DNA from 2 places in the Mesorhizobium sp. ESP-6-2 genome. Region 1 is predicted to be linked to the other one. Evidence: predicted binding sites of a transcription regulator. Region 1 holds the regulator's gene; the other holds the start of a gene.

Region 1 (16,037 bases):
AAATCCTTGAGGTCGAGCTGGCCGTGCTGGGCGGGATGCACCGCAAGCCTGGCTGTCATGATGCCGTCGCTGTCCTGCACCTCGCGGCCGCGTTTGCGCATCTGCGAATAGAACTCGTTGCGCAGGATGGTGAAGAGCCATGCCTTCAGGTTGGTACCGGGCTGAAAGCTCTCATGCTTGTCCCAGGCCTTGACCAGCGTTTCCTGAACGAGGTCGTCGGCCTTGTCGGCATTCTGCGTCAGTGACACTGCGAAGGCACGCAAGCTCGGTATTGCCCCAAGCAGATCGGTCTTGAAGCCTTGTGAGACCGTTGCCATGCCTCAGTCCTTTTTCTGTGCGGGCTCGGCCCGCTCCAGTTGGCTGAGCAACTGCGCGAAGCGATCCGGCACATCGTCGGAGACCAGCTCGTCATAATACTGCTTGAGTTTGCGTCCGATTTCGGAATTCGGCCCGAGCGGGTCGCCCACGCCGTTCCGGCGCCTGCTTGCGGCGCCAGTCGAGACATCTTTCGTCATTTCCTTCATTTCGCCCTTTAATCCAGCCCCATAGCCGCTCAACATAACTCAACACAACGCAAGCGGCATCCTCGTCTGGTTGCCCATCCCCAATTCAAACGCCGTTCAGGCGTATTAGTTCCCGGGCCCGGAACTTTTTGCGAAAGCCCGCGTTTGTGTCGTTGGGGCTTGCAATGGGGCTTGACCTGCATTTTTAGTCAATCACGTCATCTGAGGGAGACGTCCGTCATGAGTTTATCCGCCACCATCGCTCCGCATCTGCCGTTCCTGCGCCGCTTCTCGCGTGCCGTATCGGGATCGCAGGAGAGCGGCGACGCGCTGGTTGCCGCGATGCTCGAGGCCATCATCGCCGATGTCGACATTTTTCCCGAGGCATCCAGCGACCGCATCGCGCTGTACAAGGTCTTCGCCAAACTGTTCACGTCCGTCGCCATCCGCGTTCCACAGGAGCAGGCGCAATCGGCATGGGAACAGCGCGCCGCGGCCAATCTCAATGCCATCGCGCCGCTCCCCCGTCAGGCCTTCCTTCTGGTGGCCGTCGAGGGTTTCAGCGAGGATGAGGCGGCCGAAATCCTTGGCGTCGGCGAACAGGAATTCTCAGAACTGCTTGCCCAGGCGAGCAACGAGATTTCCCGCCAGGTGGCGACCGACGTGCTGATCATCGAGGACGAACCGCTGATCGCCATGGATATAGAGGAGATGGTCGAGAGCCTGGGTCATCGCGTCGTCGGCACGGCCCGCACCCATGCCGAAGCGGTGACGATGTTCGGCAAGACGCGGCCGAAGATGGTGCTGGCGGACATCCAACTCGCCGACGGCAGCTCGGGCATCGAGGCAGTGAACGAGATCCTGTCGTCGACTTCGGTGCCAGTGATCTTCATCACCGCCTTTCCCGAGCGGCTCCTGACCGGCGAGCGCCCCGAACCGGCCTTCCTGGTGACGAAGCCGTTCAACCCGGACATGGTCAAGGCGCTGATCAGCCAGGCTCTGTTCTTCGACCGGCAGGCGAAAGCAGCCGCATAGCCGTGCGCATCTGAAGCCGCCGCAAGAGCGCGAAAAAGCAAGGCACGGCCAGCCGACGGTTCCGCTGGCCGTGCCTTGCTTTTTCGCGCCACGATGGTGCGCGGGGGATCGTCTTTTTCGGCAAAAAGTGGAACAAACCGCATCCACCCACGTTTTTCTCGCATAGTTGGAAGGAGATGGAACCATGCTTTACTGGGCGCTCGTATTTCTCGTCGTGGCAATCATCGCCGGCGCGCTTGGTTTCGGCGGCATTGCCGGCACATCTGCCGGGATAGCGCAGATTTTGTTCTTCATCTTTCTCGCTTTCCTCATCATTTCGCTTCTCGCCGGCCTTTTCAGGCGGGCGTGAGCGATACCAGCCGAACACTGGAAGCCGCACCCCTCAAACGGTTTCCAGCCACCGCCGGGCAGTGTCCCTCAAGGACGCCGCCCGGCGGACCGCTTTTAGGCGTCCGGTTCCCGTAAAACCTGCCTTGGAACCCATTGGACCGTGAGCCGTTCAGCCTGAGTTGGGTGGACAGGTCGGATGCGTTCCAGGGCTCGAGATACCAAGAAGAACGAGCGGGGCGACGAGGTCATCGCCCTGCATCCCGCCGAAAGCGGGATGCAACTTGGCCGGGCGCTTCTCCACGCACTGCACAATGCCGGCATTTCCGTCCTCTACCAGGACCGAGACATGAAAACCGTCTGGGCGCGCAACATGCGCGCACCCTGGGCCGACAGCAGCGAGGGCGACGGCATCCTGCCGCCGGCACAGGCCGACCGCATTGGCGCTGCCAAGCGCAACGTCGTCGCAAGCGGCGATCCGCAGCGCCTTGAGATCGGCGTCCCGATGGAGGACGGCATGCGCTGGTTTCAGGTCTGGATCGACGCCGACCATGGCGAGGCCGGCGACGTGCAAGGTGTCATCACCACCATGGTCGAGACGACCGAGCAGCGACGCCGCGAACAGACGCTGACGACGCTGTTGCGCGAAGTCACGCACCGCTCGAAGAATTTGCTGGCGATCATCCAGAGCATCGCCACCCAGACGGGGCGCTATTCCGATAGCATCGGCGATTTCCTGACCCGCTTTCGCGGCCGGCTCCAGTCGCTGGCCTCCTCCCAGGATCTGGTAACCTCCTCCAACTGGCGCGGTGCTGCCCTTCGCGAACTCGTCGCCGGTCAGGTTGGCCGCTACGGGACGGACGCGTCGCACAGCCTTCGCTTCCGCGGCGCAAATCCTTACCTCAACCCCAACGCCGCGCTGCACATCGGCCTTGCGATGCATGAGCTTGCCGTCAACTCGGTCAGCTACGGCGCCCTGTCGCGGCCGGACGGCTTCGTCGAAGTGACCGCCGTCCTCGACGCCGCCACCGATGGCGACATTGCACTGTCGCTGACTTGGGCCGAAACCGTACGAACCGACAGCAACCAAGAGGGCAAGAAGCGCTTCGGCAGCGTCGCACTGGAACGCGTGGTGCCCTCTTCCCTGAACGGAACGGCGCGACTCGAGATCGCGGATGGTCGCCTCGAATACCGCCTCGTCGTTCCGCACGGCAATTTCGAGACGGACTAGGCGATCCGGCCATGCTTTTAACCGGCTGTTCACCATAAAGGCAGATGCGGTGTTTCCCAGATACGACGGAACTGCCGAGTCGAGGAGCATGCTTTCGAGGGCTTTGCAGCAGCGGAGGAGCGTCCTGACGATCGTCGACATAAACAGGCTGGAGCAGGCCGCCCGCATTTCGATGGGCGAATTCCAGGATCCCGGGACATCCGCAGCATCGCCGGCTGCTCATGGCATTCTGCGCATCGTTGCTCCAGCGCTGGCCGCGGCAATTGTCCTGATCGCCCTGTTCCAGCTGGCCTGATCCCGCTCCTGCGTTGGCGCGCGCATCGCTCGCGATTTTCGGTGGCCAAGGCATTGGCAAGCCCCGCGCCCAGAAAAAGACTCTCTTCACCAACAATAAATTGGAGCAGCAAAGGCCTTTTTTTCATGCTAAGTGACGGCTGGAGCTTATTAAAGTGAGGACACGAAGTGAGGAGTGACCCTATGCGGAAAGTTCTTATTGCCATGGCTGCCGTGGTCGCCGTCAGCGGCTGCACCTCGACCGAGCAGGATGTCGTCGGGGGCGGCTTGATCGGCGCCGGCGTGGGCGGCTTGGTCGGCGGCGGCAAGGGCGCGCTGATCGGCGCGGCCGTCGGTGCCGGTTCGGGCCTGCTGGTCCGCAACCTGCGCAATGGCTACTGCCAGTATCGCGATCATCGGGGTCGCATCTACACGGCGCGCTGCAACTAAGGCAATTCCTGGGAATTGCGAAACAAAGAGCTTGAGCGGGCCGGCGATTCTATCAGACGCTGAACCGCTCCGGGCATAGTGAACCGCACTGCTGTCAGGCTCTTTCGCGAACCCGACAGCGGTGCGGCAATTATCGGCTGGCCTGGAGCGATTCCGGCAAGGGCCTATGGCATTCACGCCGGCAGCGGAATCCTGATTTCCACATTCAATCCGTTATCGCGATAGTCGCGGTGGATCGTGCCACGCAGTTCACGCGTGACATTGAGGTCGATCAGTTTGGTGCCGAAGCCGGTCGTGGCCGGCGCGTCGACCTTCTTCTGCCCGCTTTCCTGCCAGCTCAGAGCCAGGACCCGGTCACGCCCGCGCCCTTCGACCGACCATTCGATCCTGAGGGCGCCGACCGTATTGCCGGCTTCGCCATATTTCAGCGCATTCGTCGCAAGTTCGTGGAAGGTAAGGCCTAGAGCCTGCGTCGTGGTTTCGTCAAGCAGCACCTCCGGCCCGGACAAAAGCTCTTCCGGCAGCTCCTTTCCGAACACCTGGCCAAGCTCGATGCGCAGCAGGTCGCCCAGATCCGCCTTCTGCCAGCGCGAGCGCGTCAGCATGTCCTGGGACGCGGCCATTGCCTGCAGCCGGGCCGAGAACGATGCCGAGAACTCATTGACGTCGCTGGCGCGCGACGCGGTCTGCCGCGCGATCGCCAGCACCCGCGTGATCGAATTCTTGATGCGATGTTTCATCTCCTGCAGCATCAAATCTTTTTCGAGCAGGCTCTTTTCCGTCGTCTCGTGCAGCAGCGATGCCGCCTCGTAGGCCCGCTCCTGATAGCGCGCGACGAGCGCGATGGCGCCGGCCAGCAGCAGCCCGAACAGACCGAGCATGACCGGAATGGCCCGCGACGATGGCTGCGAGAAGGCGCTTGTCGGCCTGAACTGCACGGTCCACGGGCGGCCCGCGACGCTGATCTTGCGTGTGACCAACAGCCTGTCGCCAAAGCCCGAGACTGGCGGCGTCTCCGACCGGAACAGCAGATGATCCGGATCGACGGCGCCATCGTAGATTTCGGTGTTGACCGGCAGCAGCGGCGCGCGGCTGAGCGCGATCTGGAACAGATCCCGGGCCCGGAAGGCCGCATAGAGAAAGCCTACAGTCGAGGATCGCGATGCGTTTATGGCGTAGGGTGCGGTTTCGACGTTGAGCCGCACGAAGACGTAGAAGCCGGTGAAGGTCTGCGCCGCGCCCGTGCCTTGGCCGAGTTGCACCAGCCCGCTCGCGTGCTGCTGATCATCGCCCATTGCCTTTTCGATTGCCGCGCGCCGCACCGGCTCGGTGAACATGTCGTAGCCGATGCTGGCCTTGTTGGACGGGCCGAGCGGCTCGAACAGCACAATGGGCGTGCGCCATGGCTGCGTCGTATCCGGATAGATCGGACGCCTGATGCCCTGGTCATGCAGCATATCGCGTTCGACCGTCGCCTCGTCGCCTGCTTTCACCAGCCGGAGAACGCCGATGCCGCCCAGGCCAGCGAAATTGGTATCGACATCGAGCGCATCGAAGAACGCTTTGAACTCATTCTGCGAGATGTCGCCATTACGGGCGTCGAACAAGGCTTGCGACGAGCGCAGCAGCGACAGCTGCAGGTCGATCCGGCTCTCGATTCGATTGAGCGCGTCGTCCGCGGTCGCGTCAAACTTGATGCGAGCCGCCTCCTGCGTCGCGAAATAGGCGAACCCCGCCATCGTCATGCTGATCAGCGCAACGGCAACGAAAGCGACGATTGGAAAAAGCTTCTTCAACGGATGATGCGGCCCATCAGCATGTGCGCCCTTTATGGGCAAGTCGCTTGGCCAATACAATGGCAAGGCCAAGCCATCCCGCCGGCTGGCATATCACATGACCGGCGATCGGGACCTTGCGACCAGGCGGTAACCGGGCAGGCTTCAGGCAGCGATCTTCAGCGCGCCTGGTCCGGGAATGGCGCCGGGCGGACATTTGCCCAGGATGATCATGCCCAGTACCTCGTCCTGGGTCACATCGCTGGTGCGGGCAGTGCCGACGACCTGGCCGTTTTTCATGACACACACCCGGTCGGCCAGTTCGAACACGTCGTGGATGTCATGGCTGATCAGGAAGATGCCGATGCCGTCGGATTTGAGCTGCCTGACCAGTTCCCCGACCTGGGCCGTTTCCTGCGGTCCAAGTGCTGCCGTCGGCTCGTCCATGATCAGGATGCGGGCATTGAACAGGATCGCGCGTGCGATCGCCACCGACTGCCGCTGTCCGCCCGACAGCTTGATCACCGGCTCCTTGAAGCGCTGGAAGCGGGGATTGAGCCTGCCCATCACCTTGCGTGCCTCGGCCTCCATGGCGACGTCGTCGAGTGTCCCCCAGGCGGTTCTCAGCTCGCGGCCGAGGAACAGGTTGGCGGCGGCGTCGACATTGTCGGCGAGCGCCAGGGTCTGGTAGATCGTCTCGATGCCGTATTTCTTGGCATCGCGCGGATTGGAGATGGAGGCCTCTTCGCCGTTGACGAAGATTTGGCCCGCGTCGCGCTTGTAGGCGCCCGACAGAATCTTGATCAGCGTCGATTTGCCGGCGCCGTTGTGGCCGAGCAGGGCCACGACCTCGCCGGGGAAAAGATCGATCGAGGCATCGTCGACGGCGCGAATGCCGCCGAACGCGATTGAGATGTTGCGCATGTCGACCAGCGGGTTGCCGGCGGGAGCGATCCTGTCAGCCATGATTGTCCTCCTCCCTCAAACGCGTTTGCGATAGACGGTGTCGAGCCACACCGCGATCACCAGCACGGCGCCGACGACAATGCTCTGCAGCGGCGAGTCGACGCCGAGCAGCACCATGCCGGATTGCAGCGACTGCATCAAAAGCGCGCCCAGCATGGCGCCGATGATGGTTCCCGAACCGCCGGCGAGCGACGTGCCACCGATGACAGCCGCTGCGATCACCAGCAATTCATCGAGCGTTCCGAGCACGTTGGTGGCCGAGTTCTGCCGGGCTGACGAGATCGCGGCGGCGATCGTGGCCAGCACCCCCATGATCATGAACACTTTCATCGTGATCCAGCGCGTATTGATGCCGGCGAGGTTGGCTGCTTCCGGATTGCCGCCGATGGCAAAGACATAGCGGCCGAAACGGGTGCGTTTGGTGATGAAGGTCATGACCAGCCCGACGGCGATGGCCATCAGCACCGGTATGGCGATGCCGTGGGCGATGAACAGACCGCCCTCGGGCACGGTGATGTTGTTGGCGGCTGCATATCTGTTCACGATGCCGACTGGCCACGGATAGGAATTGGCCAGCCAAACCGCGCCCATGATGACGGCGCAGGTCACCACGCCGATCAGCGTCTCGGCCCAGATCGGACGCAGCGGGAAACGGAAGCGCTTGCGCTGCACCCGTCCGTTGAACAGCGCAAGCACCACTGCAAGGCAGGCGGCGATACCGACCACCCAGCTCCAGGTTGCGCCGATCGATCCGGCCGGGCCGCCGCCCATCAGCTGGAACGTCGTGTTGAGCGGCGCCACCGTCTGGCCGCTGGTGACCCACCATGCCGCACCGCGCCAGACCAGCAATCCGCCCAGCGTGACGATGAAGGCCGGCACTTCGAGATAGGCGATGACAAAGCCCTGGAAGGCGCCGATCAACAGGCCGAGCACCAGGCCGATGACCAGCGCCAGGACCCAGATCCACGGGTTGCCGAGCTCGAGACCGACCATCCGCACCAGGAAGTGCACCTGGGCGAAGCCCATGACCATGCCGATCAACCCTTCGGCGGAACCGACGGACAGGTCGATATTGCGCATGACGATGACCAGCACCATGCCCGAGGCCATGATGGCGACGGCCGAGGTCTGCACCGACAGGTTCCACAGATTGCGCGGCGTGAGGAAGGTACGGCTGTCGAAATCGAGCGGATTGACGCCGAGACGCAGGCTGGACAGGACATGCAACCCGATCCAGATCAGCAGCAGCGCGCCGATCATGCCGAGCATGCGCGTGTCGATCTCGGTCGCCTTCAGGAACCGGGCGACGGCGCCGAGTTCCGACGCACGCGCGGTGTCGGCCTGCGGGTTGGACGTCGTGTCGGTCATGATTTTCTCCCACCGGCCTGCCCGTCTGACGCGGATGCCGGAAGCCAGCCTAGAAGTTACCCGCCCGGGGCGGAAAAACAAATCTTCTTGAAAAAACGCCGCGGCTTGGCAGCCGCGGCGTTCATCGCTTGAAATGGAAGATCAGTTGCAGGCCGCGACGCTGCCCGCCGCGACGCCGGCACAGACCTCGTCTTTCTTGATCCAGCCGGCGTCGATGACGACGTTGAGATTGTCCTTGGTGATCGCAACCGGGGTCAGGAACAGCGATTTGACGGTGTTCCCGCCGGGCGTGGTGAAGTCCTTGACGCCGGCGATATCGGTCATCTTCTTGCCGTCGGCCAGCTGCGAGGCGATCTCGGCGGCATTCTTGCCGAGTTCACGCGCGTCCTTCCAAACCGACACGGTCTGCGTGCCGAGGGCGATGCGGTTCAGCGCCGCGTGGTCGCCGTCCTGGCCCGACACCGGAACGGTGCCGGCCAGGCCTTGAGCCGTCAGCGCCGCCACGACCCCGCCGGCAGTGCCGTCATTAGCCGCCACCACCGCGTCGACCTTGTTGTCGTTGGCGGTCAGGAACTGTTCCATGTTCTTCTGCGCGTTGGCCGGCAGCCAGCCATCCGTATAGGCTTCGCCGACATTCTTGATCTTGCCGCTGTCGATGGCATCCTTGAGCACTTCCATCGAGCCGGAGAACAGGAAATCGGCATTCGGATCGGCACCCGAGCCCTTGATGAAGACGTAGTTGCCTTCCGGCTTCACCTTGAACACTTCGCGGGCCTGCATGCGGCCGACTTCCTTGTTGTCGAAGGTCAGATAGAAGACGTCCTTATTCTCGATCAGGCGGTCATAGCCGACGACCGGAATGCCTTCGTCAAGCGCCTTCTGCACCGCGGGGCCGATGGCGGAGGCGTCCTGCGCCAGGATGATCAGCGAATTGGCGCCCTGCGAGATCAGGCTCTCGACGTCGGTGAGCTGCTTGCCGGGATTGGACTGGGCGTCGGCGGAAATATACTTGTCGCCGGCGGCTTCGATCGCCTTCTTCATGGCGGCCTCGTCGGTCTTCCAGCGCTCTTCCTGGAAGTTCGACCAGGAAACGCCGATGACCTTGTCCTTCGCCTGCGCGACCGACGCGAGCGTCAGCGACATGGCGACACCCGCCAGGATAGCGGCTGTGAATCTCTTCATCTTAATCCTCCCTGCGCCGCGTATGGCGCGACCAAACAGGCCCTTAGGCCGGCACAAAAGGCTCTATTTTTTCGAGCCTCGAAAAAACACTGATCCATCGTCGGAACGCTGTCAACGCCGATTCTGATGTATTTTGATGTCCTCGGGAATTTTTTTCGAGCTCCGGAATAAATAATGACAGCCAAGGCCGGTTCTGCCAGTATTTGACGGTCGTCGAGGCCTGGGGAGAGAACGCGGCGACCGGGAGGATGCGAGAAGAATGTCGGTCGGAATCCGCCACGACGATCTGCGCCGACGCAACCGGGCGATGGTGATCGCAGCCGTGCGCCGTGCCGGGCAGCCCTCGCGCACTGAGATTGCCGCGACCACCGGGCTCAGCCATTCCACCATATCGGCGATCTCCTCCGACCTGATTGGCGAAGGCATCCTGGCGCAGAGCAAGCCGAGCGAGGCCGGTGCGCTGAAACGCGGCCGGCCGCAGGTCGGTCTCAGCCTCAACCCTGAAGCCGCGGCTGTGATGACCGTGGTGCTGTCGCTGAATTTCCTCTCCGTCGCAGTCATCGACTATGCCGGCCAGGTGATATCTGAAGAGCAGCGCCGGCTGGACACGCTGACCCTGTCGCGCGAGGCGCTGATCGGCGAATGTGTGGCCATCGTCAGGCGGCGGTTCGAGGATCCCGACCTCGACGTCGGCAGCATCGCCCGTATCGCGCTGGCGATCCAGGGCATCACCGACACGGATGCGCGCACCATGCTGTGGTCGCCGATCACGCCGCAGACCGACATCGCCTTCGCCGACATACTGGAGACCGAGTTCGGCATTCCCGCCACCATGGAGAACGATTGCAACATGATGGCGGTGGCGCTGCGCTGGCGCGATCCCCAGCGCTACCGCGACGACTTCATCGCCATCCTTTTGTCGCACGGCATCGGCATGGGCCTGGTGTTGAAGGGTGAACTGTTCACCGGCACCCATTCATCCGGAGGCGAGTTCGGCCACATGATCCATCGCCCCGGCGGGGCGCTCTGCCGCTGCGGGCGGCGCGGCTGTGTCGAGGCCTATGCCGGGAACTATGCCATCTGGCGCAACGCTAGGCAGCTTGGCGAGGACACCGAGCCCGTCGACGTCAGCGACGCCGACATGCGCACCCTGGCGGCCTCGGCGCGCGAAAAGGACGGGCCGGAGCGCGAAGCCTACCGCAAGGCCGGCGAGGCGCTGGGCTATGGCCTTGGCAGCCTGTTCGCCCTGATCGATCCGGCGCCGGTCGCCATGGTCGGCGTCAGCGCGGCCGCCTTCGACCTGATCGAGCCGGCATTGCGCGAGGCGATCGCCCAGACCGCCGGCGGCCAGCACTCGAAATCGATTTCCTTCGACACCGAGCCGAACGAACTGCCGCTGATCCGCGAGGGTTGCGCCATGCGCGCGCTGACCTTCGTCGACCAGGAAATTTTCGCGCCGGGGGCACAAGCGAAATCAGGCATAGGCGAGAACGTTGCGTGACATATCCCTAGTCTTCGCGGATCGCATACCCCGCGCCCCGAATGGTGCGGATCACGTCAGGCATGCGGCCATTGTTGACCGCCTTGCGCAGCCGGCCGACATGCACGTCCACCGTGCGCTCGTCGATATAGATCGTTTCGCCCCAGACATTGTCGAGCAGCTGACTGCGCGAGAACACGCGGCCCGGGTGGCGCATCATGAATTCGAGCAGGCGGAACTCGGTCGGCCCGAGCCGGATCTCGCTCTTCTTGCGGTAGACCCGGTGCGATTCACGGTCGAGCACGATGTCGCCGACCTTGAGCACGCTGGACAGAACTTCGGGCTTGGCGCGGCGCAGCAGCGCCTTGACGCGTGCCATGAATTCCGGGGTTGAGAACGGCTTGACTAGATAGTCGTCGGCGCCGGTGGAGAGACCGCGCACCCGGTCGCTTTCCTCGCCGCGCGCCGTCAGCATGATGATCGGCAGCCGCTCGGTCTCGGGCCGCATCCGGAGACGGCGGCAGAGTTCGATGCCGGAAACCGCCGGCACCATCCAGTCGAGCACAAGAAGGTCAGGGACATTCTCCTGCAAGCGGATCTCGGCTTCGTCGCCGCGCGTCACCACCTCGACCTGATAACCCTCCGATTCCAGATTGTAGCGGAGCAGCACACCCAGCGGCTCCTCGTCCTCCACCACCATGATGCGTGGCGCGATCATCGACTGGTCACCCCTGCCGTCACGCCGCTGGCGCCGACATCGCCGTCTCGTCCTGCTTCGGGCGATTGGCGGGCAATTGCGTGCCGGTCAGCACATAATAGGCATTTTCGGCAATGTTGGTCACGTGATCACCGATGCGCTCGAGATTCTTGGCGCAGAACAAAAGATGCGTGCAGGCGGTGATGTTGCGCGGATCCTCCATCATGTAGGTCAGCAGCTCGCGAAACACCGATGTGTATTTGACGTCGATGCGTTCATCGTCGGCGCGCAGCTTGGCAAGTGCCGCGGAATCGCGCGCCGCATACTCCTCGATCACCCCTTGCACCTGGATCAGCACCAGCTGCGCCATGACATCGATGGAGTGCGACAGGTTGCGCGGCGTGGCGGCCAGGCCGACGGTGCCGACGCGCTTGGCGATGTTCTTGGCGAGATCGCCGATGCGTTCGAGATCGCCCGCCATGCGGATCGAGCCGACGACATGGCGCAGATCGTCCGCCATGGGCTGCCGCTTGGCGATCAGGGTGATGGCGCGGTCGTCGAGTTCGCGCTGGCGCGCATCCATGATCGCGTCGTCGGAGACGACGCGCTGGGCGAGCGCGTTGTCGGAATTCAGGAGCGCCTTGGTGGCGCCGCCGACCATCGATGAGGCGAGATCGCCCATGTCGCGGATCAGCCTGCTGATCTGTCCGAGATCTTCGTCAAAGGCTGCGACTGTATGTTCGGCCATGATCTTGGTCCTCGTGTGCGTGGGATCAGCCGAAGCGGCCGGTGATATAGTCCTGCGTGCGCTTCTCGCGGGGCGACGTGAAGATCTTCTCCGTGCGGTCGAACTCGACCAGCTCGCCCAGATACATGAAGGCGGTCTGCTTCGATACGCGCGCCGCCTGCTGCATGTTATGGGTGACGATTACGATCGTATAATCGGCCTGCAGCTCGTCGATCAGTTCCTCGATCTTGGCGGTCGACAGCGGATCGAGTGCCGAGGCAGGCTCGTCGAGCAGGATGACCTCTGGCTTCACGGCCACCGTGCGGGCGATGCAGAGGCGCTGCTGCTGGCCGCCCGAAAGGCTGAGGCCACTGGCGTTGAGCTTGTCCTTGACCTCGCTCCACAGTGCCGCGCGCTTCAGCGCCTGCTCGACACGGCCGTCCATCTCGGCCTTGCTGAGCTTCTCATAGAGCCTGACGCCGAACGCGATGTTCTCGTAAATCGACATCGGGAACGGCGTCGGCTTCTGGAACACCATGCCGATCTTGGTCCTGAGCAGGTTGAGGTCCTGCGACCGGTCGAGGATGTTCTGGCCGTCGAGCAGCACCTGGCCCTCGGCGCTCTGCTTCGGGTAGAGCTCGTAGATGCGGTTGAAGACGCGCAGCAGCGTCGACTTCCCGCAGCCCGAAGGCCCGATGAAGGCGGTGACGCTGCGCTCAGGCAGCGACAGGCTGATATCCTTCAGCGCCTTCGACTGGCCGTAGTAGAAATTGAGGTTCTTGACCTCGATCTTGGCTTTCTCGACCGCGACTTCGGGCGTGTTCAACTCGGTGGACAACATCGGTTTCATCTGTCCTCTCTGCGTCCGGTAAGGCTGCGGGCGAAGATGCTCAGCCCGAGAACCGTAAGGGTGATTATGAGTGCGCCGGTCCACGCCAGCTGCTGCCATTCCTCATAGGGGCTGAGAGCGAACTGGAAGATGGTGACGGGCAGGCTGGCCATCGGCGCGTTGAGATTGCTCGACCAGAACTGATTGTTGAGCGCGGTGAAGAGCAGCGGCGCCGTCTCGCCGGAAATGCGGGCGATGGCCAGCAATATGCCGGTGACGATGCCCGACAGCGCCGCACGGTAGGCGACCGAGCGGATGACCACCCAGCGCGGCGCGCCGATCGCGGCGCCGGCCTCGCGCAGGGCGTTCGGCACGAGGTTGAGCATGTCCTCGGTGGTGCGCACGACGACCGGGATGACCAGGATGGCCAGCGCGACGGCGCCGGCGATCGCCGAGAAATGCCCCATCGGCCGCACCAGGAGTTCGTAGACGAACAGGCCGACGATGATCGAGGGTGCCGACAGCAGGATGTCGTTGATAAAGCGCACGATGGTGGTGAGGCGCGAGAAGCGGCCATATTCGGCCATGTAGGTCCCAGCGAGGACACCGATCGGCGTGCCGACGATGACGGCGATGACGGTCATCATGATACTGCCGTAGATGGCGTTGAGCAGGCCGCCGGCATCGCCTGGCGGTGGCGTCATTTCGGTGAACACCGAGAGCGAAACACCCGACAGGCCCTTATAGAGCAGTGCGCCGAGGATCAGCGCCAGCCAGGCCAGGCCGATGCCCGCCGCCGTGACGCATAGCGTCATCATCACGGCATTCCTGCGCTTGCGTCGATTGTGAAGCGATGTGGCCGTCGACATCGGTCAGGCTCCCGTGCGGCTGTCCATGCGCAGCAGCATGTAGCGCGCAAGGGCAAGGATCAGGAAAGTGATGACGAACAGGATCAGGCCGAGCGCCACCAGCGAAGACGTATAGAGATCGCCGTCGGCTTCGGTGAACTCGTTGGCGATGGTTGCCGAGATCGTCGTGCCGGGCGCGAACAGCGAGGCGCTGATGCGGTGGGCGTTGCCGATGACGAAGGTTACCGCCATGGTCTCGCCGAGCGCGCGGCCGAGACCGAGCATGACGCCGCCCATGATGCCGACGCGGGTATAGGGGATGACGACGCGGCGGGTGACCTCCCAGGTCGTGCAGCCGATGCCGTAGGCCGATTCCTTCAGCACCGACGGCACCGTGTCGAAGACATCCTTGGTGATCGAGGTGATGAAGGGCAGGACCATGATGGCAAGGATCAGCGCCGAGGTCAAAAGGCCGATGCCGTAGGGCGGACCGGCAAACAGGCTGGAGAGCCCCGGCACGTCGTGGAAAAGCTTGATGATGAAGGGCTGCACCGTCGTCTGCAGGAACGGCGCGAACACGAACAGGCCCCAGATGCCGTAGATGATGGAGGGTATGCCGGCAAGCAGCTCGACGGCGATGCCGATAGGGCGCCGGAGTGGCCGCGGGCAGAGTTCGGTAAGGAAGATGGCGATGCCGATGCCGATGGGAACGGCGATCAGGATAGCGATGGCGGCGGTGACGATGGTTCCGTAGATCGGGGCCAGCGCCCCGAAATTCTCGGTAACCGGGTTCCACGATTCGGTCGTCAGGAAGGAGAACCCGAATTTCGACAGCGCTTCCCACGAGCCGGCAACCAGCGAAATCGCCACGCCGCCGAGGATGAGCAGGACGAGGATGGCGGAAAAGCGTGTCGCCGCCCGGAAAATCGTATCGGTGAGCGCGAAGCGCCGGACCGTCGCTTCCCTGGCCCGCATGGCGGCCGACGATGGCATGGCTTCGGAGACGGCGGTCATCTGGCCCTCGCGTTTCAAGGAAGACAGGGAGGGCGCCGTGAAGCGCCCTCCTCATTCAGCAGGGATTACATGGCGGAATAGAGCGGCTTGCCGTCTTCGCCGACGATGTCCTTGGTCCACATGTCCTCGACGCTCTTGACGACCGCGTCGGGGATCGGAACGTAGTCCAGCGCCCCGGCCATGTCGTCACCCTTCGCGTAGGACCAGGCGAAGAACTTGAGCGCTTCACCGGTCGCCGCCACGTCGCCGGGCTTCTTGTAGACCAGAATCCAGGTGGCCGACGTCATCGGCCAGGATTCGGCGCCCGGTTGGTTGGCCAGGATGACGCCGTAACCCGGCTGCGAGCTCCAATCGGCATTGGCCGCCGCCGCCGAGAACGCCGCCGCCGTCGGCTCGACCTTCTTGCCGTCCTTGTTGATCATGTCGGCATAGGTCAGCTTGTTCTGCTTGGCGTAGGCGTATTCGACATAGCCGATCGAGCCGCCGGTCTGCGAGACGTTGTTGGCGACGCCTTCATTGCCCTTGGCGCCGATACCGACCGGCCATTCGAGCGCGGTGTTGACGCCGACCTTCGACTTCCAGTCGGCGCTGACGTCGGCCAGATAGTAGCTGAAGTTGAACGTGGTGCCCGAACCATCGGAGCGATGCACGACCGCAATCGCCTGGTCGGGAAGCTTGACGTCGGGATTGAGCTTGGCGATCGCCGCGTCGTTCCAGTTGGTAATCTTGCCGGCGAAGATATCGGCCAGCGTCGGGCCGTCGAGCACCAGTTCGCCCGGCTTGATGCCTTCGAGATTGACGACCGGAACGATACCGCCCATCACCATCGGGAACTGTGCAAGTCCGGTGGATTCGAGATCCTCGCCCTTCAGCGGCGCATCGGAAGCGCCGAAGGTGACGGTCTTGGCCTTGATCTGCTTGATGCCGCCGCCCGAGCCGATCGACTGGTAGTTGAGACCGATGCCGGTCTCCTTCTTGTAGGCATCGGCCCACTTCGCATAGATCGGGTAAGGGAAGGTGGCGCCGGCGCCGGAAATGTCAGCTGCCATTGCCGCTGAAAGGGTGAGGGTGGACGCCGCAGCCATTGCGATCGCAACGGCCGCCGAGCGGATGAAATGTCTCATGTGGCCTGCTCCTGTTCGGAAGATGGTCTCTCGGCGCCATTCCTTGCCAGCGCCCGCTGAGGCCAATAGCGTTCGATTATAACAGTCGCATGACAGTTTCGTGTCAGCCCGGTAACGCGTCGCCGGCGCTTGGAAAGGCGATGGCGATCGGCGGCTGCGGCATGGCGCCGGTTTGCCTTCGGGAATCAGGGACTTGCGCTATCTGGCC
Region 2 (16,037 bases), on a different contig from region 1:
GAGACCGAAACACGCAAGATGCATGCGCTGGAGGAATACGGCCTCATGCATGTGAAGCTCTATGAGGATATCGCCAAGCACGGCCGCATCGCCACCACCTATGCCTATCCGGTGAAGGTCGAGGGCCGCTATGTGATGGACCCGTCGCCGACGCCGAAATTCGACAATCCCAAGATGCACCGCTCGCCGGCCTTGCAGCTGTTCGGCGCCGGCCGCGAGAAGCGCATCTACGCGGTACCGCCCTTCACCGACGTCGTCAGTCTCGACTTCGAGGATCATCCGTTCGAGGTGCAGACCTTCGATCAGCCCTGCGCGCTGTGCGGCGCCGAGAACGTCTATCTCGACGAGGTCATTCTCGACGACCATGGCGGCCACATGTTTGTCTGCTCCGACACCGACCATTGCGAGAAGCGCCGCGAAGAAGGCCATCGCGGCCATCTCGCCCCAGAAACCATGGAGCCGGCGCAATGACCGACGAACCCTTGCTGCGCGTCTCCGCGCTCTCGAAATTCTACGGCTCGCGCGTCGGCTGCGACAACGTCACCTTCGACCTGTGGCCAGGCGAAGTCCTGGCTGTCGTGGGTGAGTCCGGCTCCGGCAAGACGACATTGCTCAACTGCCTGTCGACGCGGCTGCTGCCCTCCTCCGGCACCGCCAGCTACCGCATGCGCGGCGGCCAGTTCCGCGAGCTCTACCGCATGAGCGAGGCCGAGCGCCGCTTCCTGATGCGCACCGACTGGGGCTTTGTCCACCAGAATCCGGCCGACGGCTTGCGCATGACGGTGTCGGCGGGCGCCAATGTCGGCGAACGCTTGATGGCGGTGGGCGACCGCCACTACGGCAAGATCCGCGCCACCGCCGTCGACTGGCTGTCACGCGTCGAGATCGAGGAAGATCGTATCGATGACGAGCCGCGCGCCTTTTCAGGCGGCATGCGCCAGCGCCTGCAGATTGCCCGCAACCTCGTCACCGGCCCGCGGCTGGTGTTCATGGATGAGCCGACAGGCGGCCTTGACGTCTCGGTGCAGGCGCGCCTGCTCGACCTGCTGCGCGGCCTCGTCACCGATCTCGGCCTCGCCGCCATCGTCGTCACCCACGACCTCGCGGTGGCGCGGCTTTTGTCGCAGCGCATGATGGTGATGAAGGACGGCCGCGTCGTCGAAAGCGGCCTCACCGACCGCGTGCTCGATGACCCGCGCGCGCCGTACACGCAATTGCTTGTTTCTTCGATTCTGCAGGTCTGACGATGGCGCCAAGTCACCCCCCTCTGGCCTGCCCGCAAACGAATGACGATTGGAGTACCTTCTGATGCCGACGCCTCTCGTTGTCTCCGATGTCGCCAAGAGCTTCACCATGCATCTGCGCGACGGCATCAAACTGCCTGTCGTCGCCGGTGTCTCCTTCTCGATCCGCGCCGGCGAATGCGCCGTGCTCGGCGGTCCGTCCGGCGCCGGCAAGAGTTCGATCCTGAAGATGCTCTATGGCAACTACGCCGTCGATGAGGGCCAGATCATCGTCACACACGAAGGCGGGCTTATCGATCTTGCCAGCGCCAACCCGCGCACCGTGCTTGCCGTGCGCCGCCAGACCATCGGCTATGTCAGCCAGTTCCTGCGCACCGTGCCGCGCGTATCGGCGCTCGACGTCGTCGCCGAGCCGCTGGTGGAGCGCGGCGAGGATCGCGAGGCAGCAAGAAGCAAGGCGCGCGCCTTGCTGGCGCGGCTCAACCTGCCGGAAAAGCTCTGGGCATTGCCGCCGGCGACCTTCTCCGGCGGCGAGCAGCAGCGCGTCAACATCGCGCGCGGCTTCATCACCGGGCACCCGATCCTGCTGCTCGACGAGCCGACCGCTTCACTCGACGCAAGGAATCGCGATGTGGTGATCGAACTCATCGCCGCCAAGAAAACGGCAGGCGTCGCCCTGCTCGGCATCTTCCACGACCATGATGTGCGCGAAGCGGTGGCCGACCGCATCATCGACGTCACCGCCTTTGCCCCGGGAAAGCTCGCCGCATGAGCAGGAAATTGTCGGAGACGCCGCTGGTCCATCCCACGGCGGAGGTGCAGAATTCGACGCTCGGCCGCTGGACCGAGATCGCCGACCGCAGCCGGGTTTCGGAAAGCGAACTCGGCGACTATTCCTACATGATGCAGGACTGCGCCGTCTGGTGTGCGACGATCGGCAAGTTCTCCAACATCGCGGCAAGCGTGCGCATCAACGCCACGAACCACCCGACCTGGCGGCCGACGCTGCACCACTTCACCTACCGCGCATCGGACTATTGGGACGATGCCGAACACGAGAGCGAATTTTTCGCTGAGCGCCGCGCCAGGCGCGTCACAATCGGCCACGATACCTGGCTCGGTCACGGCTCGACAATCCTGCCCGGCATCACCGTCGGCGATGGCGCCGCCGTCGGCGCCGGAGCGGTGGTATCGAAAGATGTCGCGCCCTACACCATCGTCGCCGGCGTGCCGGCAAAGCCGGTCCGCGAGCGCTTCGACCGCCGCACCGCCGAGCGCTACCAGGCGCTTGCCTGGTGGGATTGGGACCATGCAAGGCTGCGCGCCGCCCTCGACGATTTCCGTCAGCTCGAGGCCGAAGCTTTCCTGGAAAAATACGACGGATGACGGTGGTGAATGGAACAGGGCTGCTCACTATTCGCATCCCTTAGGGTTCGGACAGGAGGCCGTCTTCTCAAGCCGCCTGCCTTCTGCAGCTTCAGGGACATGGAGCATTTCGAGCAACTGATGGTCTTGGCCTGATCGCGCACGAAACGGCTGTGGGTGGTAACAAAACTGACATCAATCCGACACCGCAGGTTCATGGCGCTGCGCTAGCGAGGGTTAACAGGACCTTCAACCGCGACTGGACGGGAACGCACCATGTCAGCCACGCTCGAAATCCGCGGCGTCACCCGACGATTTGGCAAGAACACCGCCGTCAACGATGTCAGCATCTCGATCCCGCAGGGTCAGATGGTCGGCGTCATCGGCCGTTCCGGCGCCGGCAAGTCGACCCTTCTGCGTATGATCAACCGCCTCATCGATCCCAGCCATGGATCGATTTTCTTCGACGGCGCCGAGGTCTCGCAATTGCGCGGTTCGCCGCTCAGGCGCTGGCAGCGCGACTGCGCCATGATCTTCCAGCAATTCAACCTTGTGCCGCGCCTCGACGTGCTGACCAATGTGCTGCTCGGCCGGCTGAACCATCGTCCGACCCTGTCGAACCTTTTCGGCATGTTCTCGCGCGCCGAATGTGCGCAGGCGGTAGCCGCCCTCGAGCGGCTCGATATCGCCCGTACCGCGCTGCAGCCCGCCGGCACCTTATCGGGCGGCCAGCAGCAGCGTGTCGCCATTGCCCGCGCCATGATGCAGCAGCCCCGGGTGATCCTGGCCGACGAGCCGATCGCTTCGCTCGACCCGCTCAATGCCAAGGTGGTGATGGATTCGCTGCAGGACATCAATTTGCGCGAGGGCATCACCGTGGTCACCAACCTGCACACGCTGGACACCGCCCGCACCTATTGCAACCGCATCATCGGCATGGCCGCGGGCAAGGTCGTGTTCGACGGGCCGCCGGAGGAGCTTAACCGCGAGGCCGTCCGTCTCGTTTATGGCGCCGACAGCAATGGCGGCGAGATCTCCGAGGCTATCACCTCGACCAGCGTTGCCTTCAAGCAAAAGATCGCCGCATCCGCCGGACCGCTCGAACCCGCGTTCCCGGGTTACTGAGAGCGACCTGGATCGCCAGCCCGCGTCAGGGCACCCGTCAAAATCACCAACGCCGCCGGCGCGGGGCCGGAACCTACAGGAGAGAAATCAGATGTTCAGGAAAATGGTTTTTGGCGCCGTTTCGGTGCTCGCAATGGCCACCGGCGCGGCGCATGCCGCCGATATGAAGGAATTCCGCGTCGGCATCCTCGGCGGCGAGAACGAAACCGACCGCCTGCGCAACTACCAGTGCCTGGCCGATCACCTGAAGGCCGAATTCGGCTTCGAGAAGGTCTCGCTGTTTCCGGCCGCCGACTATGACGGTGTGATCCAGGGCCTTCTCGGCGGCACGCTCGACTTCGCCGAACTCGGCGCTTCCGGCTATGCCGGCGTCGTCCTCAAGGATCCCAAGGCGGTGACCCCGATCCTCACCACCCAGCAGACCGACGGTGCCACCGGCTATTATTCGATCGGCCTGGCGCTGAAGTCTTCCGGCATCACGGACATCAAGTCGGCCAAGGGCAAGAAGCTCGGCTACGCCGATCCGGATTCGACGTCCGGCTATCTGATCCCGCTGACGCAGATTCCGAAGGACACGGGCGCGTCGAACGAGACCTTCTTCGCCTCGACCCAGTTCAATGGCGGCCATGAGAACAACGTGCTCGCCGTGCGTGACGGCAAGGTCGACGTGGCGGTGGACGATTCCTCGGGCATCGGCGACTTCAAGGACGGCTACACCTCTGGCACCTTCCACAAGGAAGTCGCCAAGGGCGCTGTCGACCCCCAGGATTTCGTCGAAGTCTGGCGCTCGGGTCTGATCCCGAACGGCCCGCTGGTCGTGCGCACGGCGCTCGGCGAGGAGATGACGGCCAAGCTCGCCGCCTTCTTCACCGACCTGCCCAAGAAGGACAAGGCCTGCTTCGAAGGCGTCGAAGGCGGTGATTTCACCGGTTATGTGCCGGTGAAGGCGGACTTCTACAACGTCATCGTCGAAGCCCGTAAGGCAGCCATCGGCGGCTAACGGCAAAATCATGAAGGGCGGCGTCGAGAAAACGCCGCCCTTCTTACATGTGTGATCATGACTCTTTCCGTGACAGCTCCTTCCGGCGCCACTGACCAGATGGCCGACGCCTGGCGCCGCCAGACCTCCTTGCGCCGGCTTTACACCGCCATCGGCGTCGGCCTGTTGTTGGTCGCACTCGGCGGCACCATGTGGTTCGCCGACGAGGCCAATGCCGGGCACTTCTTCGACCGGCTGCCGCATATTCTGGATTTCCTGAGCTGGCTCGTCCCTAAGGACTGGAACGATGTCTGGCGGGCGCTGTTCGACATCGCCTCCCCGCATGACACCGGCACGCAGGAATTCAACTTTCCGCTCGGCCGCGCCTATGTCTGGGGCGGTTTCTACATCCCCGAATATTTCGAGCTGATGCTGACCACGCTTAACGTGGCGCTGGTCTCCACCTTCATCGGTTTCGTCTTTGCCGTGCCGTTCTCCTTCATCGCGGCGCGCAACCTGACGCCGCACCCGCTGCTGCGGCTCGTCGTCAAGCGCTTCATGGAACTGCTGCGCGCCTTTCCCGAGATCGTCATCGCCGGCCTGTTCGCCGCCATCGTTTCGATCGGCCCGATTGCCGCCATCATCGCAATCGGCCTGCACTCGATCGGCGCGCTGGGCAAGCTGTTCTACGAGATCAACGAGAACATCGACATGCGCGCCGAGGAAGGGCTGCGCGCGGTTGGCGCCAACTGGTTCGAGCGGGTGCGCTTTGCCGGCCTGCCGCAGGTGCTGCCCAATTTCATGTCCTACACACTGCTCAGGATCGAGATCAACGTGCGCATCTCCACCATCATGGGCGCCGTCGGCGGCGGCGGCATCGGCGAGGAGCTGAAGCTATCGATCTCGCGCGGCTTCGGCGCCAAGACGATAGCCTTGGTGCTGCTCCTGTTCACGACCATCTTCATCGTCGACCAGTTCTCCGCCTGGCTGCGCCGCAAGCTGGTCGGCGAACAGGCCTTTGTGGCGAGCGCCTGATCATGACCGCCACTGAGATCCAGTCGATCGAGCAACGCTTCCCGCACGTGTTCCGCCGGCCGTTCCACAAGCGTTTCGGGCCGCTGCTGCTGGTCGGCGGCACCTTGCTCTACCTGCTCTATGCGCTGTGGTTCTTCAATCTGCCGCAGGTCATGAGGGACTCGCATTGGGAGCGGCTGCCGCTTTTCCTGACCCAATGGATCAGCTACGACGTGCAGCCGATCTTCCGCCTCGACGAGCCTGAGATAGTTGCCAAATACCCTCGATTTTCGGCACTCGGCCCCAATCCCGACCCGGATTGGGTCAGGACCAACGCCGATGGTTCGGTGACGGTCCTGATCGACGGCACGGCGAAGTCGGTCACCTTCGACAAGACACGAGCGACGATCGTCGCCGCTGGCAAGAGCGTTCCAGTGGCGCTGGACAGCGGCAAGCCGCTGGTCTCGGGACCTGTTCCCGACTGGGTCACCGTCCATGAGGATGAGGTCGTCGCCGACATGGGTTTCGCCGGCGAAGTCCGCGTTGCTCCCGACCGCGTCAGGATCCGCAAGCGCTTTCTCGGCTGGGCGAACTTCGTCTTCGACACACACTCGCCCTTCTTCGGAAAATCGCCCGGCGAAGTGATATCGCTGATCACATCGGGGCCCGAGCTGAAACCGGGCACCTCCAATCTGGCGCTCGCCGGCGACAACATCTGGAACAATGCGCAGTGGCAGCATGGCGATGTCTGGACAAAGCTGTTGCAGACCATCGTCATGGCCTTTCTCGGCACGGCGCTCGGCGGCATCGTCGCCTTCCCGCTCGCCTTCTTCGCCGCCCGTAACAGCACCCCCAACCGGCTGTTAAACCAATTGCTCAAGCGCTTCTTCGACTTCATGCGCTCCGTCGACATGCTGATCTGGGCGCTGTTCTTCACACGCGCCTTCGGCCCCGGTCCGCTGGCCGGCAGCGCCGCGATCTTCTTCACCGAGATCGGCACCCTTGGCAAAACCTATTCCGAGGCGCTGGAGAACATCGATGACAAGCCGCGCGAGGGTGTTGTGTCGACAGGCGCCAACCGTCTTCTGGTGCAGCGCTACGGCGTTTTGCCGGAAGTGGTGCCGGTGTTCATCAGCCAGACGCTCTATCAGTGGGAATCCAACACCAGGGGCGCAACCATTATCGGCGCCGTCGGCGCCGGCGGTATCGGCCTGAAACTGTGGGAAGCGATGCGCACCAATTCCAACTGGGCCAACGTCTTCTACATGGTGCTGCTGACGCTGGTCGTGGTCTTCATCTTCGACAACATTTCCAATTTCCTGCGCCGCAGGCTGAGCCGGACGATCCACGACTACAACAGGTTGCAGGCTGGGGACGGGTGATCGATCTGACCGGGTGACTGACAACAGCCCATCACATCTTCGTCATCCACGGGCGGAGCAAGGAGCGAAGCGACGCGGCGCAGACCCGAGGATCCATGCCGTGACGTTCGCCGTAGAATTCAGCGATTCAGAATAACCGCATATTGCCCACCGTCGGCGTGCTCAAAGGTCACGGCATGGATCCTCGGGTCTCCGCGTCCGCTTCGCTCCCGCTCCGCCCGTGGATGACGAAGTGAGCGGTTTAAGCCGCCTTCCTCCACCCATTCCTGATATGGTTATACCCATCCCGATAGACCGCTTCCGGACTCTCGGAAAAATCGCGCCACACCTTGGTCGCCGCCGCAAGATCCTTCAGCGAACGTCCAAACGCCTCGATCGTCAACCAGTCGTCATAGCCACTCTTGCGGATGGCCGAGAATGTTTCCTTCCAGGGGATGTTGCCGCGCCCCGGCACGCCGCGATCGTTCTCCGATATATGGATGTGCACGACATTCCGGCGATGCTTCGTATAGGCGCCGATCGGGTCGGCCTCCTCGATATTGGCGTGGAAGGTGTCGTACATCGCCTTGATGTGCGGCCGGTCGATGGCATCGATATGCTCCGACAGGTCGGCCATCGTGTTGAGGAGATAGCATTCGAAGCGGTTGAGCGCCTCGAGCCCGATGGTGACGTTCCTCTTGCCTGCATGATCGCCGATGGCGCGCTGCGAGGCGACGGAGCGTTTCTTCTCGGCCGCAGTCGGGCCGGACCCGGAAAAGGCGCCGAGCGTCGAATGCAGCGGGCCGCTCAAAGTTCGGGCGCCCAGGGCATCTGCGCAATCGATCGCCCATTTCATGTAGTCGACACCGGCCTTGCGCGTTGCCGCATCCGGCGAGATCAGGTTCATTGCGGGATCGCCCATCGCCGAGACCGCGGTCCGTTCAAGCCCTATGCGATCGAGCAGCTCGCCCAATTTCCTGTAGTCGTCCGGCGTGCCGGCAAAGATCGGTATCTCGACGCCGTCGAAGCCGGTGGCCTTGATGTCGCGAAGCAATGGCTCGTGCTTCTTCGATACGGCCGTCGTCCACAAGAACATGCACATGCCGATTTTCATCGACGCCCCCCCAAATGATCCCCCCGCGAGGTCAAATTTAAAGCTTCGTCCACGCTCCATTCTTCTTCGACGATTTCACGCAGGCCTCGATGAAGGCCATGCCCTCGACGCCGTCCTGAATGGTCGGGAACACGACGTCCTTGCCCGGCTTGCCACCCTTCCTGCGCGCGGCGCGGATGGCGCGTGCGGCCTCCTGGTAGATGTTGGCGAAGCCTTCGAGATAGCCTTCGGGATGGCCTGAGGGAACGCGGCTGACACGGCCCGCCACCGGCAGCGCGCCGGCGCCGTTGCGGGTGATCAACTGCTTGGGCTGGCCGAACGGCGTGTACCAGAGATAGTTCGGATCCGCCTGCACCCATTCCAGGCCGCCCTTCGAGCCGTAGATGCGCAGCTTCAGCCCGTTCTCATGGCCGGGCGCCACCTGGCTTGCCCAGATCATGCCTTTTGCCGCGTGCGTCTTGCCGACCGGCTTGAAGCGCAGCATGACGTTGACATTGTCGTCGAGCAGCCGTCCCGGCACGAAGGCGTCGAGGTCGGCCGAGAGCGAATCGAGCTCGAGGCCGGAGACGAAACGGGCGAGATTGTAGGCATGGGTACCGATGTCGCCGAGCGCACCGCCGGCGCCGGCCTGTTTGGGGTCGGAACGCCACGCCGCCTGTTTTTGACCGGTGGCTGCAAGGTCCTCCGTCAGCCAATCCTGCGGATATTCCGACTGCACGATGCGGATGTCGCCGAGCACGCCCTTGGCCACCATCTCGCGTGCCTGGCGGATCATCGGATAGGCGGTGTAATTATGGGTCAGCACGAACACCTTGCCGGTCTTCTCGACGATCGCCGCGAGCTTCTTTGCCTCGGCCAGCGTCGTCGCCAGCGGCTTGTCGCAGATGACATGGATGCCGGCTTCGAGGAACGCCCTGGCCGCCGGCACATGCACATTGTTAGGCGTGACGATGGCCACCGCCTCGATGCCGTCCGGGCGCTTGGCCTCGGCCTTGGCCATCTCGGCATAGGACGCGTAGCTGCGCGAAGGGTCGAGCCCGAGCTCGGCGGCAGAGGCCTTGGCGCGCGCCGGATCGGACGACAGCGCGCCGGCGACCAGCACGAACTCATTGTCCATGCGCGCCGCGATCCGGTGCACCGCGCCGATGAATGCGCCTTGCCCGCCGCCGACCATGCCATAGCGGATCGGGCCGCCTCCCGCTTCCGACTTCGATGCACCGACCATGTCGTCTCCCTCGTGTCTGAGATACCCCTCCCCCTCGAGGGAGAGGGAAACCCGCGCTAGATTCCCATCATGGCGCGCAGCACCTTCTTATCCGTGGCACCGCCGGCGAAATCGTCGAACGCCTTCTCCGTCACCCGGATGATGTGGTGCTGGATGAAGGGAGCGCCCTCGGCCGCGCCGTCCTCCGGATGCTTCAGGCAGCACTCCCACTCCAGCACCGCCCAGGAATCATAGTTGTACTGCGTCAGCTTGGAGAAGATGCCGCCGAAATCCACTTGTCCGTCGCCAAGCGAGCGGAAGCGGCCGGCGCGGTTCGTCCAGCTCTGGTAGCCGGAATAGACGCCTTGCCGCCCGGTCGGGTTGAACTCGGCGTCCTTGACGTGGAAGGCCTTAATGCGCTCGTGATAGATGTCGATGAATTCGAGATAGTCGAGCTGCTGCAACAGGAAGTGCGACGGATCGTAATTGATGTTGCAGCGCCTGTGACCACCAACCGCGTCGAGGAACATCTCGAACGTCGCCCCGTCGAACACATCCTCGCCGGGATGGATTTCGTAGCCGACGTCGACGCCATTGTCCTCGTAGACATCGAGGATCGGCTTCCAGCGCTTGCCTAGTTCCGCGAACGCCTCTTCGATCAATCCGGCCGGCCGCTGTGGCCAGGGATAGAGATAGGGGAAGGCCAACGCGCCGCTGAAGCTCACCGAGACGTCGAGCCCGAGATTGCGCGACGCCTTGGCCCCGAACTGCATCTGTTCGACCGCCCATTGTTGCCGCGCTTTGGGGTTGTTGTGCATCGAAGCCGGCGCAAAGCCGTCGAACTGCGCGTCATAGGCCGGATGTACCGCCACCAATTGCCCCTGCAGATGCGTCGACAGTTCGGTGATCTCGACGCCGGCGTCGGCACAGATGCCCTTCACCTCGTCGCAATAGGCCTTGGAAGACGCAGCCTTCTGGAGATCGAACAAGCGCGCGTCCCAGGTCGGGATCTGCACGCCTTTATAGCCGAGGCCAGCCGCCCATTTTGTGATCGATGCAAGCGAATTGAACGGCGCTGCATCGCCCGCGAACTGCGCCAGGAACAGTCCAGGGCCCTTCATCGTCGTCGGCATCGGCATCCTCCCTCATTGTTGTCGCGACCGAGCATAGCGCCGATTGAAGACAGGGCCAGCCACTTTGGCCTGTTCTCAACGGTCACTTGCGTGCATTGTCATTCTGGTATTACCAAACGTGGCGATTTGGTCAAGCCTTGCCACTCACACTCAGAGCCCTCCGCCGTGCCACGAGAGGGCAGCATAGTCCAATATAATCAATGGAGTAATCCAGACATTAGGTTGCCATCGCACAGTTCTTGCCGCGCGTGGGAAATTGCTGTAGACCTCGTCTTGGGCCCAATTGGTCGAACCAGTTTGCGACGAAATACTGGAACGCCTTGGGGAGGAACCGTCCGTCACATCCGGTGACGGCTTGTTGCAGGCGAACCATTAGGGACGATCCGGGAAGGACAGACCATGCATCTTTCGACGCACAACTGGATGCGCGCGGAACCGTTGGAGACGACGCTCAAGCGCATCAAGAAATTCGGCTATGAGTCGATCGAGATTTCCGGCGAGCCCGACCAGTACAAGCCCAGGGAGACGCGCGCGCTTCTCAAGGAGCACGGCATACGCTGCTGGGGCGCAGTGACCTTGATGCTGGGCGAACGCAACCTTGCCGCCCGGGACCAGGGCCAGCGCGAGCGCTCCGTGCAATACGTCAAGGACGTGTTGACCATGGTCAGCGAACTCGACGGCGAGATCATCACGCTGGTTCCCGCGACCGTCGGCAAGGTCGTGCCGGACGGCACCGAGGAAGAGGAATGGAAGTGGGTGGTCGATGCCACCAGGGAGTGCTTCGCCCACGCCAAGAAGGTCGGCGTCAAGATCGCGGTCGAGCCGCTCAACCGTTTCGAGACCTACCTGTTCAATCGCGGCGCCCAGGCCCTGGCGCTGGCCGACGCCGTCAGCCCGGAATGTGGCGTCTGCCTGGACGCCTACCACATCCATATGGAGGAATTTAACGTCTATGACGCCATCCGTAAGGTCGGAAAGCGCCTGTTCGACTTCCATGTCGCCGACAACAACCGCTTCGCCGCAGGCCTCGGCCAGATCGACTGGCCGAAGATCGTCGCGACCTTGCGGGAGGTCGGCTATGACGGGGCGCTGACCAACGAGTTCGTCGCGCCTGTCGACCGCACCCCGGCCGCACCCTACCCCGACATGGTCGAACGCCACCCGGTCGACATCTCGCCCGAGCAGCTCAAATTCATCCAGGATCACGGCTCCAGCGTGCTGACGGAAAAATTCTACACCGACCAGATGCGGATCACTGCCGAAACGCTGCTGCCGCTGATCAAGTAGCCGATCCGATTGGGAATGAGCCCTCCCGCCATCCGGCGGCAGGGCCGGGGAAGACCATGCGCATCAAAAGCGTCCAGGCCTGGTGGATTCGCATACCGATCGAGGCGGCCAAGCAGCACCGCAGCGATTTCGGTCAGGTGACGACCTTCGACGCCGCCATCCTGCGCATCGAAACCGATGACGGGCTGGTCGGCTGGGGCGAAGGCAAGAACGCCGCCGGCAGCGCCGGCAGCTATGGCGCGCTCGTCCACATGCTGAACCGCGAGGTCGGGCCGCAGCTCGTCGGCCGCGATCCGGCCGATATCGGCATCATCTGGGAAATGCTCTACAACGGCGTGCGCCACGACAGCGCGGCGCGCGCCGGCCATGCCATGCCGCAGTTGGCGCGGCGCGGCATGAGCGTGGCGGCCATCAGCGCCGTCGACATCGCGCTCTGGGACATCCTGGGCAAATCACTCGGGCAGCCGGTCTGGCGGCTGATCGGCGGCCGCAAGCTCGATCGCATGCCGGCCTACGCCTCCGGCGGCTGGGCGTCCGCCGACGCGATCGGCGACCAACTCAAATCCTATGTCGCCAGGGGCGGCTTCAAGGCGCTGAAGATGCGCATCGGCGCCATGGACGGCGCCGCGCATGTGTCGGCTGCTCGCGTTCGCGCCGCCCGTGAGGCGCTCGGCCCCGACGTCGAGTTGATGGTCGACGCCCATGGCACCTATACGGTGGCGGAGGCCAAGCGCTTCATCCATCTCGCCGGCGATCTCGACCTTGCCTGGTTCGAGGAGCCGGTGATCGCCGACGACAAGTCCGGCCTTGCCGAAGTCCGTGCCTCCGGCGCCATACCGATCGCCACCGGCGAAAGCGATGCGACCCGCTATGCCTTCCGCGACCTCGCCGTGCTCAAGGCCGCCGACATCTTCCAGCCCGATCCCGCCTTCTGCGGCGGCATCAGCGAAGCCATGAAGATCGGCACCATTGCCAGCGCCTTCAACCTCCGCTTTGCGCCGCATCTATGGGCTGGCGCGCCATGCTTCTTCGCCGGGCTGCATGTCTGCGCCGCCTCGCCGTCGAGCTTCACCGTCGAATACTCGCTCGGCGCCAATCCGATGATCCACGACCTTGTCGAAGAGACTGTCGAAGCAAGGGACGGTATGATAGCGATCCCCGAAAAGCCCGGATTGGGGTTCACCATTTCGGAGCGGTTCCTGGAGGCGCACGCGCAACGCAATTGACGATGAAAGAAAACAACCTTCTCGCGGAGCTTGCCGCCTATCTGTTCTCCCATTCCGACAAGGAGACGGGCCGAACCCCGTCGGAACGCGAACTGGCGGAGCATTTCGCCGTCAGTCGCGGCCAGATCCGTGAAGCGCTCGCCATTCTCGAGGCCATGCGCATCGTCGAGCGCAGGGCCAAGTCCGGCATCTATATCGACACCAAGCAGGCGAGCGTCGAGGCGCTGGCGCTGTTCGCGCGCGCCGGCCTGCCGCTCGATCCCTTGCAAATCTACGAGACGGTCGAATTGCGCAAGATCCATGAGATCAAGGCGGCCGAGCTTGCATGCTCGCGTGCTACCGAGGAGAATTTCGAGCGCCTGCGCGAGATCCTGAAGGCCTCGGAAGAACGCATTGCGGCAGGCGAAGGCCTCGCCAAGGAGGATCGCGAGTTCCATCTCGAGATCGTGCGCGCCACCAAGAACGGCGTCTTCCACAACATCTGCAGCGTCTACTATTTGATGGGCGAGCAGCGCCTGCCGATCTACTTCAACGATCCGGAGCGCAGCGTGCGCTCGCATGCCGAACACATCCAGATCTACGAGGCGCTTCTGCGGCGCGACGGCAATCTCGCCCAGGCGCTGATGAGCGCCCACCTGCAGGGCGCGGAAAGCTACTGGAAGGGCCTGATCGAAGGCCTCGAGGCGGCGCCGCAAAGCCCGACGCTCGAACAGGCCTGATCGTGGCTCAGACCGTCCCAAAGATCCTGTCGACCCATACACTGCACCCGCGCGCCTCGGCCAAACTGGCAGGCGCCGGCCAGCTTGTGATCGCTTCGGCGCTCGATGCCGCCACCTTGGCCCGGGAAGCGAAAGATGCCGACATCGTTATCGTGCGCGCGCCGCTGCCGCCGGCGCTGTTCGAGGGCGCCTGGAAACTGAGGGCAGCGATCCGCCATGGCGCCGGGCTCGACATGATCCCGATGGAAGCAGCGACCGCGGCAGGTGTGCTGGTCGCCAACGTGCCGGCGGTCAACGCACGCTCGGTGGCCGAGCATGTTATGTTTGCAGCCCTCGCCCTGCTTCGGCAGTTCCGTGTCGTCGACCGCGACCTGCGCGCCAAGGGCTGGCTTGCCGGTCGCGAGCACGCCAATTCCAACGTCGAGCTCGCCGGCAAGACGATCGGTATCGTCGGTCTCGGCGCGGTCGGACAGGCCGTTGGCCATATCGCCGCGCATGGATTCGACCTGAAAGTGGTGGCAACGACGCGCAGCATGCAGCCGGCACCGGACAAGGTCGGCTTCCTGTCGATCGACGCGCTGGTCGAGCAGAGCGATATCATCGTCCTGTGCTGCCCGCTGACGCCGGAAACGCGCGGCCTGATCAGCCGCGAACGCATATCGCGCATGAAACCCAACGCGTTGCTGATCAACGTATCGCGCGGGCCGGTCGTCGATGACGACGCGCTGATCGAGGCCTTGCGGGAGCGCCGCATCGGCGGTGCCGCGCTCGACGTGTTCTCGACGCAACCGCTGCCACAGGATCATCCCTATTTCAGCTTCGACAATGTCGTCATCACCCCGCATATGGCCGGCATCACCGAGGAATCGATGATGCGTATGGGCGTTGGCGCGGCCGGCGAGGCCCTCCTGGTGCTGGCAGGCAAATTGCCGGTCAATCTGCGCAACCCGGAAGTGGTCGGGCACTATCGGCGACGGTTTCCCGCCGACAGCTAGACCATCGCCGTTTCGCCCCAATTCTTCGCGACGCTGGAGCCATGTCCGTTCTTCGCCTCGCATTGCTGTGCCTTGCCACCACCTCAGCGGGCTCGCTGCCCTCGCTCGCCGCGGCCGAAAGCAGCTATGTCTATTGCGACAACGGGCTGCGCTGCTTCAAGGCTCCCTGCCCATCGAACAGCGCGCTCGACCTCGCCACCGGCAAGATCATCAAGGGCGTGTCGATCGACACCGGCGGAGTGCCGACGAAGGACAAGGCGATGATCGAGGCGTCGGATGCGCTCCCTGCCGGCAGGATTGTCGTCAGGGGATCGATCGAGCGACGCACCCAGACCATCACGGGCAAGCAGTACAGCCTGCCGTGGCTGGTCGCGACGGCCGTCGAGCGCGCCGCCAAGGACAGCGAGCGCAAGCACTGCTCAGCACACTGACATTCGGTTCGGTCCCGATCAGCCGCCCAGCAGCCTCTCCACTTCGGCGGCGATGCTCAGCAGACGGTGGTCATGGCCGTGGCGCGCCACCAGCATCAAGCCGGCCGGCAGCGCCATGCCTGGCATCGGCAGCGAGATCGCGCAGAGATCGAACTGGTTGGCTACCTGCGTGTTGCGCAGCAGCAGGCCCTCCGTGCGGTCGCGCAGCTCGGCATCTTGCGCCAGGGACACGATGGTCGGCGCCGTCACCGGCGTGGTTGGCAGAGCCAGCACGTCGACCGATGCCAGCCGCTCATCCATGGCGGCGGCCAACGCGGCACGGCGACGCAGCGCCCTGATATAGACCGGGGTCGGCAGCATTGCCGCCCGCGACAGGGGTCCGCTCACATGCTGGTCAACCGGCACCGGAGCGCCTGCCGCCAGCCAGTCTGCATGCACTTCGGCCCCTTCCATCGCGGCGATCGAACCGCGTTTTGTGACGGCGCGAAGGTCCGCGATCATATCGTCGATCGAAAGGTCCGCGATCCGTGCGCCGGCCTGCTCGATCTTGCCGAGGCAGCGCTCGAACGCTGCCGCCACCGCGTCTTCAGTCTCTCCGAAAAGCACGCCGCGCGGGAGACCGATGCGCAGCCCCGCAAGGGCGAGTGGCGCCGGCACCGCCAGTTCCTCGCCCGCCATCACCGCATCGGCCGCGGCGCATTGCGCCACGGTGCGCGCGAGCGGCCCGACCGAGTCCAGCGTGGCCGACAGCGGAAAGGCGCCGGTGAGCGGCACCCGCCGCGCCGTCGGCTTGAAGCCGACGACGCCGTTGAGTGCCGCCGGAATACGGATCGATCCGCC

What was found. The regulator PhoB, encoded in region 1, activates phosphate uptake and scavenging genes when phosphate is short. The targets are predictions, from matches to a motif close to TGTCATNNANCTGTCAT.
Region 2: the regulator PhoB is predicted to act here: its motif matches at 2,800-2,816, upstream of phnC (phosphonate ABC transporter ATP-binding protein).

What each region holds. Positions count from the first base shown of each region.
Region 1 is NZ_JAIUGT010000001.1:76,257-92,293, forward strand. Features, by position in the region: gene LB532_RS00360 (RNA polymerase sigma factor) at 1-317, opposite strand, end outside; gene LB532_RS00365 (NepR family anti-sigma factor) at 321-524, opposite strand; gene LB532_RS00370 (response regulator) at 744-1,538, shown strand; gene LB532_RS00375 (DUF1328 domain-containing protein) at 1,723-1,887, shown strand; gene LB532_RS00380 (sensor histidine kinase) at 2,065-3,096, shown strand; gene LB532_RS00385 (hypothetical protein) at 3,185-3,391, shown strand; gene LB532_RS00390 (YMGG-like glycine zipper-containing protein) at 3,574-3,819, shown strand; gene LB532_RS00395 (CHASE domain-containing protein) at 3,993-5,615, opposite strand; gene LB532_RS00400 (ATP-binding cassette domain-containing protein) at 5,760-6,560, opposite strand; gene LB532_RS00405 (sugar ABC transporter permease) at 6,576-7,928, opposite strand; gene xylF (D-xylose ABC transporter substrate-binding protein) at 8,070-9,110, opposite strand; gene LB532_RS00415 (ROK family protein) at 9,370-10,611, shown strand; gene phoB (phosphate regulon transcriptional regulator PhoB) at 10,619-11,308, opposite strand; gene phoU (phosphate signaling complex protein PhoU) at 11,328-12,035, opposite strand; gene pstB (phosphate ABC transporter ATP-binding protein PstB) at 12,061-12,864, opposite strand; gene pstA (phosphate ABC transporter permease PstA) at 12,861-13,712, opposite strand; gene pstC (phosphate ABC transporter permease subunit PstC) at 13,716-14,705, opposite strand; gene pstS (phosphate ABC transporter substrate-binding protein PstS) at 14,771-15,829, opposite strand.
Region 2 is NZ_JAIUGT010000006.1:35,956-51,992, reverse strand. Features, by position in the region: gene LB532_RS17215 (alpha-D-ribose 1-methylphosphonate 5-phosphate C-P-lyase PhnJ) at 1-471, shown strand, start outside; gene phnK (phosphonate C-P lyase system protein PhnK) at 468-1,244, shown strand; gene phnL (phosphonate C-P lyase system protein PhnL) at 1,309-2,016, shown strand; gene LB532_RS17200 (DapH/DapD/GlmU-related protein) at 2,013-2,630, shown strand; gene phnC (phosphonate ABC transporter ATP-binding protein) at 2,886-3,734, shown strand; gene phnD (phosphonate ABC transporter substrate-binding protein) at 3,826-4,734, shown strand; gene phnE (phosphonate ABC transporter, permease protein PhnE) at 4,792-5,748, shown strand; gene phnE (phosphonate ABC transporter, permease protein PhnE) at 5,751-7,109, shown strand; gene LB532_RS17175 (sugar phosphate isomerase/epimerase family protein) at 7,351-8,202, opposite strand; gene LB532_RS17170 (Gfo/Idh/MocA family protein) at 8,240-9,427, opposite strand; gene LB532_RS17165 (sugar phosphate isomerase/epimerase family protein) at 9,484-10,539, opposite strand; gene LB532_RS17160 (sugar phosphate isomerase/epimerase family protein) at 10,939-11,826, shown strand; gene LB532_RS17155 (mandelate racemase/muconate lactonizing enzyme family protein) at 11,883-13,052, shown strand; gene LB532_RS17150 (FadR/GntR family transcriptional regulator) at 13,055-13,771, shown strand; gene LB532_RS17145 (hydroxyacid dehydrogenase) at 13,774-14,766, shown strand; gene LB532_RS17140 (hypothetical protein) at 14,808-15,197, shown strand; gene LB532_RS17135 (amidase) at 15,216-16,037, opposite strand, start outside.